DNA from 3 places in the Paracoccus sp. R86501 genome. Region 1 is predicted to be linked to each of the others. Evidence: riboswitches for the same ligand, from Rfam matches in the RefSeq annotation. Region 1 holds a riboswitch; each other region holds the start of a gene.
The links. A riboswitch is a leader RNA that binds a small molecule or an ion and turns the genes downstream of it on or off. The one in region 1 is predicted to bind thiamine pyrophosphate.
Positions count from the first base shown of each region.

Region 1 (3,272 bases):
ACGGAGGATTGCACGGTTGTCAGGCTGTCATAGCCCTTGGAAGCCAGCGCCGCCTGAAGCGGTGCGGGGAAGTTCAATTCGGTCATTTGATTCGCCAAATGGGGGGTGTCATTCACCCGATGAGCGGCACCCCGTCGCTGCGACCGGCCCACCCTGCACCCGCCGCCCCGGACATGCGGAGCCAAAGAGGGGTTCCTATGATACGTGGCGCGCAAAGTCCACCGATGATCTCAACTGTTTTTACCCTCGGCTTTTCCTTGACTTGCCCCCGTCGCGCGGCCCTGATGCCGCGACCCCCGAACACAGGTTCCCCGATGCCCCCGACAGCCCATCCCCCGATCAAGGATGCCGCCGCCACATGGGCGCGGATCGCCGCGCTCAGCTTCGGCGGACCCGCAGGCCAGATCGCCGTCATGCACCGCATCCTGGTCGAGGAACGCCGCTGGATCGACGAGGATCGCTTCCTGCACGCGCTGAACTTCTGCATGCTGTTGCCCGGCCCCGAGGCGCAGCAGCTGGCCACATACATCGGCTGGTTGATGCATGGCGTACGCGGCGCGCTGATCGCAGGGGTGCTGTTCATCCTGCCCGGCGTGGCGGCGATCATGGCGCTCAGCCTGATCTATGTCACGCTTGGCGACGTCGGCATTGTGGCGGGGATCTTCTTCGGGCTGAAGGCGGCGGTGCTGGCGATCGTGGTGCAGGCGGTGATCCGCCTTGCAGGACGGGCGCTGAAGGGACCGGCGCTGCGCCTCATTGCGGGGGCGGCCTTCGTCGCGCTTTTTGCGCTGGATGCGCCCTTTCCGCTGGTCATCGCCATGGCGGCACTGGCAGGTGCGCTGATGGGTGGCAGCATGCCACCCGCCGATGCCCGCCCCCTGCCCGCGCAGGATGCAGGCGCCGCCCGCCGCGCGGCGGGTTGGGCGCTGGTGCTGTGGCTGGCGCCCGTGGCAGCGCTGGTCATGCTGCCCCCCGGCAGCGTCTTTACCGACATCGCCACCTTCTTTTCGCGCCTCGCGGTCCTGTCCTTCGGAGGCGCCTATGCCGTCCTTGCCTGGGTCGGGCAAGAGGCCGTGGGCCGCTATGGCTGGCTTGAACCAACCCAGATGCTGGACGGGCTGGGCATGGCCGAAACCACCCCGGGTCCGCTGATCATGGTGCTGCAATTCGTGGGGTTCATGGCGGCGCATGGCGCAGGTCACGCCCATCCGCTGCTGGCCGCCGTGCTGGGCGGGCTGCTGGCGACATGGGTGACCTTCGCGCCCTGCTTCGCCTTCATCTTCATCGGCGCGCCTTTCATGGAGGGGATGCGCCGCAGCGCCCGCCTGTCCGCCGCCCTGCGTGCCGTCACCGCCGCGGTCGTGGGCGTCATCCTGAACCTTGCCCTCTGGTTCGCCATCCACCTGATCTGGTCGCAGACCATCCCGTGGCAGGCAGGTCCGATCCGGGTGGATGCGCCGGTCATGGCCTCGCTGGACCCGGTGGCGGCCCTGCTGTGCGCGGCCACCCTGTTCGTGGCCCTGCGCCTGCGTCCTGGCATGGCGACCCTGTTGGGCGGGGCCGCGCTGGCGGGGATCGCGCTGCAGATGGCGGGTCTGACCTGATCCCCCTTGCGGGCGATCCCGCACCCCGCTAGCCTTCAGATGCAAACCGTTGGGGTGCCCCGTCACCGGGGCTGAGAGGCGACAGCCAACCCATCGAACCTGATCCGGGTCATACCGGCGGAGGGAACGGTGCAGATGATCGCGGGCCCGCCCCGCCCTTTGTTCCCCCTTGCGCCGTCATGTCCCCCGACCGCACAAGGAGGCCATCTTGACCGCCATCGCCCTGACCATCGCCGGTTCCGATTCCGGCGGAGGCGCCGGCATCCAGGCCGACCTCAAGACCTTTTCGGCACTTGGTGTCTATGGCGCCAGCGTCGTCACCGCCCTGACCGCTCAGAACACCCGCACCGTCAGCATGGTCGCCCCCACAAGCGCCGCGATGATCACCGCCCAGATGGACGCGGTCTTCGACGATCTGGACATCCGCGCCGTCAAACTGGGCATGCTGGGGGGCGTCGATGCCATCCGCGCCGTCGCGGAGGGGCTGCGGGGGTGCGACCTGCCCATCGTGCTGGACCCGGTGATGGTGGCGAAATCGGGCGATGCCTTGCTGGATGACAGCGCCATCGGCGCATTGCGTGACATGCTGCTGCCCCGCGCGACCCTGCTGACCCCCAACCTGCCCGAGGCCGCACGCCTGACCGGCACCCCCACCGCCCGAACCCGTGATCAGCGTCTGGATCAGGCGCAGGCGCTGATGGGCATGGGCGCACAGGCGGTGCTGATGAAAGGTGGACATGCAGAGGGGGCCGAATGCCTCGACCTGCTGATGACGCCGGGCGGGGTGGTCGAATTGACCGCCCCGCGTCACCCGACGCGCAACACCCATGGCACCGGCTGCACCCTCTCGGCGGCAATCGCGGCGGGCATGGCGCAGGGGCTGCCGCTGCCCGATGCTGTCGCCATGGCGCATCGCTATCTGCAAGGTGCCATCAGGGCGGCGGATATGCTGTCGGTCGGTCATGGGCACGGGCCGGTGCATCACTTTCACTCGGTCTGGTCCCATGCGTGACATCACCATCATCGGCGCGGGCGTCGCTGGATTGTTCGCAGCCTTTCAGCTGTCGCAACAGGGCTGGCACCCGCGCATCATCGACCGGAACGGCCCCCCCGGTCCGCACGGCTGTTCGTGGTGGGCGGGCGGCATGCTGGCCCCGATCTGCGAAGGCGTCACTGCTGATCCCGTGATCGCCCGCCTTGGCGCGCAGGCCGCCGATGACTGGGCGCAGGTCACGACCGTCACCCGCCGCGGCACGCTGGTCGTCGCGCTGGACCGCGACCGGGCCGAGCTGTCACGCTTTGCCCGCCGCGCGCCGGGCCACGTTGCGCTGGACGGCGCGGCGTTGAGGGGCCTGGAACCCGATCTGGCCAATCACCGCCATGCCCTGCATATCCCGCCCGAGGCGCATCTGAACCCCCGCCAAGCCCTTGCCGATGTGGTCGCCATCCTGCAGGCGCGCGATGTCGCAATTGAAACCGCCGACGCAGAGCCGCAGGACATGGCAGGCCCGGTGATCGACGCCCGCGGCATGGCCGCCCCCCTGCCCGATCTGCGCGGCGTCCGGGGCGAGATGATCGTCCTGCACGCCCCCGACATCACTCTGACGCGGCCCGTGCGGCTGCTGCATCCACGCCATTCGCTGTATGTTGTGCCGCGCGGCGGTGGCA
Region 1 covers NZ_JAXHPZ010000001.1:973,457-976,728, reverse strand. Annotated here, with positions in the region: gene SJY40_RS04815 (DEAD/DEAH box helicase) at 1-86, opposite strand, end outside; gene chrA (chromate efflux transporter) at 315-1,604, shown strand; TPP riboswitch at 1,645-1,747, shown strand; gene thiD (bifunctional hydroxymethylpyrimidine kinase/phosphomethylpyrimidine kinase) at 1,813-2,616, shown strand; gene SJY40_RS04800 (FAD-dependent oxidoreductase) at 2,609-3,272, shown strand, end outside.

Region 2 (3,272 bases), 2.0 Mb from region 1:
GTCGCAGTCGTTGGCGACAAAGCTTTCGGCCTTGCGCTTCAGCGCGCGTTCCACCACCGGATGCCGCCCGCCGGTGATGGAAAAGGCGCGGCTGTCATCGACCTGCGGGCGCGTCCAACCTTCGCCGGAGGCGATATCGGCAAAGGCCCCGGCCAGATCAATCTCGGCCAGCGCCCGCGCCGCCTGTCCGATGGGTCCAGCGCGGTCCAGCACGGCGGCCCGCAGGCGGTCATAGATGCCGCGCTCGATCTCCAGCGCACGGTCGCGGGCATTCAGGATGCGGGTTTCCAGTTCGGACAGTTCGACGGTGGTAAAGCGGATCTGGTTGGCAGTGGTCTGGCGATGGATGAAGGTCTGGTTCAGCGGCGCGGCCATCATGCGTTCGGCATGGGTGGTCGTGGTTTCGATGAAATAGCCCAGAACATTGTTATGCTTGATCTTCAGTGCGCTGACACCCGCCATGGCTGCATATTCGGCCTGCATTCCGGCAATGACCCCGCGCCCTTCGTCACGCAGACGGCGGGTCTGGTCCAAATCTTCGTCATAGGTTTCTGCTACAAACCCGCCGTCACGGGCCAGCAGGGGTGGTTCCGCCACCAGCGCATCGTCCAGCAGGTCGATCAGGTCGTCATGGCCGGTCAGATCGGCCACCGCATCGCGCAGCACCGGCGCGGCGTCATCGGGCAGGCGTTCGGCAATGGCGGCCCCTTGGGTCAACCCAGCGCGGATCGCGGCAAGATCGCGCGGACCACCGCGTTCCAGCGCCAGACGTGACAGGGCGCGGTCCATATCGGGCACGCGTGCCAGCGCGCTGCGCAGATCGGTCAGCAGGCGCGGATCATCGACCAGCATCGCCACACTGTCCTGACGTGCACGGATCAGCGCCAGATCACGGCTGGGGGCGCTGACGCGTCGTTCCAGCAGACGCGCCCCCGGCGCGGTTACCGTGCGGTCGATGGCGGCCAGCAGGGACCCTTCGCGACCACCGGACAGGGCTTGGGTCAGTTCCAGATTGCGGCGGGTGGCAGCATCGATCTGCATCGCGCCGCCGGCCTTTTCGCGGATCGGGTGGCGCAGCAGCGGCAGCTTGCCCTTTTGCGTCATGTCCAGATAATCGACGATTGCGCCCATCGCGCCCTGTTCGGCGCGGGTGAAACTGCCGAACCCGTCCAGCGTTTCCACGCCATAAAGCGCGCATAGCCGCCGCACGCCCGCGCTGCTGTCAAAGGCACCGGCATGCAGATCGGTCAGGGCGGCACCGGCATCCTGCACCAGCTCCTCGAATTCATAGCCTGCGGCCAGAACCTCGCGCGGGGTCAGGCGGGCCAGTTCGGGGGCCAGCCGCGCGGGCGGGCATTCCATCACCTGAAAGGCACCGGTCGAAATATCGACCCACGCCAGCGCGCCTTCGTCACGGACCTGCGCATAGGCGGCAAGGTAGTTGTGGCGGCGCGCCTCCAGCAGCAATTCCTCGGTCAGGGTGCCGGGGGTGACAAGGCGAACGACATCGCGGGCCACGACGGACTTGCTACCGCGTTTCTTGGCCTCGGCAGGGTCCTCCATCTGTTCGGCGATGGCGACGCGGAAGCCCTTGCGGATCAGCTGCAACAGATAGCTTTCCGACGCATGGACAGGCACGCCGCACATCGGGATCGGTTCGCCCTGATGCGTGCCGCGTTTGGTCAGCGCGATGTCCAATGCGGCTGCGGCCTGCACGGCATCGTCGAAGAACATCTCGTAGAAGTCGCCCATGCGATAGAACAGCAGCGCACCGGGGTTCGCCTCGCGGATCGCCAGATATTGCGCCATCATCGGGGTGGGCTGGTCGGTCATGGGTATTCCGTCACTGTCATCCGGCCCCGTATCTAGCCGCTTGCGTGCTGCGGTTAAACCATTACATTCAGGCCAACCTCGGGGTGCCCTGCATGGGATGAGACGCAATTGCGGACCCGTTGAACCTGATCCGGCTGACACCCGGCGGAGGGAAGGTGACGGCTGTCCTTTCTTTCGAAACCCGTTTGAGAGGAGACTGCCTTGAAACCCCTGTTCATCGCCACCGCCCTGCTGGCCGCGACCCCCGCCTTGGCGCAGGACCGCGCGCTGACCGTCTATGCCAGCGATTACATCGCCAGCGAATGGGGCCCCGGCCCGACGATCAAATCCGAATTCGAGGCCTTCTGCGATTGCACCCTGGACTTCGTCACCGGCGACATCCTGCCCCGCCTGCTGATGGAGGGTGAGGGGACGGACGCCGACATCGTCTTCGGCCTGAACACCGATGTCACCGCCCGCGCCCGCGCGTCGGGCCTGTTTGCGCCCCACGGGCAGGACACCTCCGACATGTCGCTGCCGGTGGAGTGGAGCGATGACATCTTCCTGCCCTATAACTGGGGCGAAACGGCGTTCATCTATGACGAAACGCGGCTGGAAAACCCGCCCGCCAGCTTTCAGGAATTGCTGGACGCGCCCGATGATCTGAAGATCGTGATCCAGGACCCGCGGTCGTCCATTTCCGGCCTAGCGCTACTGTTGTGGGTCAAGCAGGTCTATGGCGATGACGCGCCCGAGGCTTGGGCCAAGCTGGCCCCCAAGGTGCTGACCGTGACGCGCGGCTGGTCGGAATCCTATGGCATGTTCACGGACGGAGAGGCGGATATGGTCCTCTCCTACACCACCTCGCCCGCCTATCACATTGCAGCGGAAGACGACCTGACCAAAAAGGCCGCCATCTTCCCCGAAGGTCATTACTTCATGGCCGAACTGGCAGCGCAGGTCGCATCGACCGATCAGCCCGAACTGGCACAGCAATTCATGGACTGGATCCTGACGCCGGAATTCCAGAAGACCATCCCGCTGGCCAATTGGTCCCTGCCCGCCAAGCTGCCGCAGGACGACTGGCCGCAGGTCATGCGCGACCTGCCCCGCCCCGAAAAAACGCTGTTCTATTCCGAGGACGAGGCCGAAGCCCTGCGCCAGCCGGCGCTGGACGAATGGCTGCGCGCCTTCGCGGGGTGATATCCGGTCGCATCGTCGCCGCCGGTCTTGCGGCCCTGATCCTTGGCACGCTGGCCGCTGTCGCATGGCAGGCGGGCGGGTTGTCGGGCTTGGGAGAATGGGACTGGCGCGCGGTGCGCTTCACCGTCTGGCAGGCGGCGCTGTCGGCCACGCTGTCGGCGGCGCTGGCGGTGCCCGTCGCGCGGGCGCTGGCGCGGCGGCGCTTTCGCGGGCGCGGGTTGCTGGTCACGCTGCTGGGCGCGCCCTTCATCCTGCCG
Region 2 covers NZ_JAXHPZ010000001.1:2,943,004-2,946,275, reverse strand. Annotated here, with positions in the region: gene mutS (DNA mismatch repair protein MutS) at 1-1,833, opposite strand, end outside; TPP riboswitch at 1,903-2,003, shown strand; gene SJY40_RS14410 (thiamine ABC transporter substrate binding subunit) at 2,035-3,015, shown strand; gene SJY40_RS14405 (thiamine/thiamine pyrophosphate ABC transporter permease ThiP) at 2,991-3,272, shown strand, end outside.
Region 2: linked by a shared signal. The riboswitch ahead of SJY40_RS14410 (thiamine ABC transporter substrate binding subunit) and the one ahead of thiD (bifunctional hydroxymethylpyrimidine kinase/phosphomethylpyrimidine kinase) in region 1 are both predicted to bind thiamine pyrophosphate.

Region 3 (3,272 bases), 410 kb from region 1:
GTAAAGCTGGCCCTTTTCGCGGAACAGATCGGCCATCCGCTCCATGCCTTCCTGCTTTTCCGCCGTCGCGCGGATATCATGCGATATCTTCATCGAGCAGAACTTGGGCCCGCACATCGAACAGAAATGCGCGACCTTATGGGCATCGGCGGGCATGGTCTCGTCATGCATCTCGCGCGCGGTATCGGGGTCCAGGCCCAGATTGAACTGATCCTGCCAGCGGAAATCGAAGCGCGCGCGTGACAGCGCATCGTCGCGCATCTGCGCACCCGGGTGCCCCTTGGCCAGATCCGCCGCATGGGCCGCCAGCTTGTAGGTGATGACGCCGGTCTTCACATCGTCTCGATCCGGCAGTCCCAGATGCTCCTTCGGCGTGACATAGCACAGCATCGCGGTCCCGAACCAACCGATCATCGCCGCTCCGATGGCGCTGGTGATATGGTCGTAACCGGGCGCGATATCGGTGGTCAGCGGCCCAAGCGTATAGAATGGGGCTTCGTGGCAATGTTGAAGCTGCTTGTCCATATTGGCCTTAAGCTTGTGCATCGGCACATGGCCCGGACCTTCGATAAAGACCTGACAATCCTTGGCCCATGCTTTCTTCGTCAGTTCGCCCAAGGTTTCCAGCTCGGCGAATTGCGCCTGATCGTTGGCGTCGGCGATGGACCCGGGGCGCAGCCCGTCGCCAAGGCTGAAGGTCACATCATAGGCGCGCATAATCTCGCAGATCTCGTCGAAGCGCTCGTAAAGAAAGCTTTCGCGGTGATGGTGCAGGCACCATTTCGCCATGATCGAGCCGCCCCGACTGACAATGCCCGTCACGCGCTTGGCCGTCATGGGGATCATATGCAGCCGCACGCCGGCGTGGATGGTGAAATAATCGACGCCCTGTTCGGCCTGTTCGATCAGCGTGTCGCGGTAAATCTCCCACGTCAGATCTTCGGCGATGCCGCCGACCTTTTCCAGCGCCTGATACAATGGCACCGTCCCGATGGGCACGGGCGAGTTGCGGATGATCCAGTCGCGGATGTTGTGGATGTTGCGGCCCGTGGACAGATCCATGACGGTGTCGGCACCCCAGCGGATGGCCCAGACCATCTTGTTGACCTCTTCCTCCATCGAGGATGTCACGGCGGAATTGCCAATATTGGCGTTGATCTTGACCAGGAAATTGCGGCCGATGATCATCGGTTCCAGTTCGGGGTGGTTGATGTTGGCAGGAATCACCGCCCGCCCCCGCGCAATTTCAGACCGCACGAACTCCGGCGTGACCAGATCGGGGATGGAGGCGCCGAAATCCTCTCCGTCACGGGTATAGGCGGCGGTGCGGCCTTCATTTTCGCGGATGGCGACATATTCCATTTCCGGCGTGATGATACCGGCGCGAGCATAGGCCAGCTGGGTCACGGCCCCCTTGGTGGCGCGCAGCGGATCACATTGATGCGGAAAGGCGGGGGTCAGGCGCTTGCCATCGACAAAGCCGTTATCGGCGGCGGTCAGCGGACGTCCGGTATAGGCTTCGGCATCGCCCCTGCCCGTCAGCCAGTTGCCGCGAACCGGGGGAAGGCCGCTTTGAATCTCCATCCGCGCACCCCCGTCGGTATAGGGGCCGGAGCTGTCATAGACGGTCAGCGGGGCCTCGCCTGTCAGGGCAATCTGGCGCATCGGCACGCGGATGTCATGCATGGCGCCCGGCACATACAGCTTGCTGGATGCGGGCATGGGGCCGGTGGTGATCTGGGGGTTGGGTTTCATCAGTGTCTCCCGCAAAAATGGGCGACCCGGATAAGACAAGCGATGAAGGGGCCACGCGGCCCGATGACGGACCTTGCGGCCCAAAGGACCGCCCCGTCGGTCGGGGAAGCTGCCTTTGGTCTTCCTACGCCAGCATAAACTGGGTCAGGTTCAAAGGGTCGCTTCACCGGGGTTGCCCCCACTCAGCCTCTCAGTCCCCTTAAGGCGGGACTCCCCTGACGTGCGGGCAGGTTCGCGATTTCGGGGGGAACTGTCAACAGCTTGATGCAGGCGCCCGCGGTGACGGGCGCCTGCGGTTGGTATCAGGCCTTAAGCGCGGCCAACACATCGTCGGGACGCATCGGCAGATGGCGCAGGCGCACGCCCACGGCAGACTGGATGGCGTTGGCGATGGCCGGTGCGATGACCGTGGTGCCGGGTTCGCCCAAGCCCACCGGCACTTCGGTGCTGTCGATGAACTCGATCTCCATGTCCGGTGTGTCGATCATCCGCAGCGGAGTGTAGCCGCCAAGGTTCAGGTCGCGAACGTTGCCATCCTCGAACTCAGTCCCTTCGTACAGCGCCATGGAAAGGCCCCAAAGTGCAGCACCTTCGCATTGCGCGCGCGCCCCATCGGGGTCAACAACCGTACCGCAATCGAAGGCCAGCCACATCTTCTGGACCTCGACCGTGCCAGTTTCGCGGTCCACATGCACCTGAACGGCACCTGCGGTCCAGGTCGGCATCTGGCGGCTTTGACCGAAGGTCGTTGCGATGCCGATGGCCGTATCGGCAGGCAAATCAGCCGTGCCATAGCCCGACATCTTGGCCACGCGTTCCAGAACCGCCTTCTGACGCGATGCGCCACCGACCGAATCCGGCGCGGTGCCGGCGTTGTAACCTTCGGCAATCAGATGCTGCTGGCGAAACTCCAGCGGATCGACACCGATCTTGGCTGCGGCTTCATCCATGAAGCTTTCGACGGCAAAGTTGGTCCAGCCCGGACCGACCGAGCGCAACCAGCCGGGACGGAAGGTCTGATTGGCCAGTTCGTTTTCGATCGCGCGAACCTTATGCGCACCGACCGAATACCAGTGGTCGGCACCGTCGATGGCAAAGACATCATAGGGCTGGTCGTTCACGCCCTTGGGCATAAACGACGGTGCCATGACGCCCGTGGGCCAACCGGCGGCGGCGTCGTGATCCATGCCGATGACCTTCTGGTCGGCGTCGAATGCCATACGCAGTTTCTGCACGCTTGGCGACCGGACGCTGTCGAACTGGACGTCATGTTCGCGCATGAAGACCAGCTTGACCGGCTTGCCGCCCAATTGCTTCGAGGCAAGCGCGGCGGGCACGATGTAGTCGCCGTTCAGGCGACGCCCGAAACCGCCGCCCAGCATATAGCTGCGCATGACGATCTTGTCGGGTTCAACCTCAAGCGCCGCCGACAGGGTCGGCAGGATCAGCGACTGCCACTGGTTGCCGGCATGGGTTTCCCAGATGCCGTCCTCATTCTGGAAGACGGTGGCGTTCAG
Region 3 covers NZ_JAXHPZ010000001.1:560,460-563,731, reverse strand. Annotated here, with positions in the region: gene thiC (phosphomethylpyrimidine synthase ThiC) at 1-1,755, opposite strand, end outside; TPP riboswitch at 1,860-1,982, opposite strand; gene SJY40_RS02860 (molybdopterin cofactor-binding domain-containing protein) at 2,058-3,272, opposite strand, start outside.
Region 3: linked by a shared signal. The riboswitch ahead of thiC (phosphomethylpyrimidine synthase ThiC) and the one ahead of thiD (bifunctional hydroxymethylpyrimidine kinase/phosphomethylpyrimidine kinase) in region 1 are both predicted to bind thiamine pyrophosphate.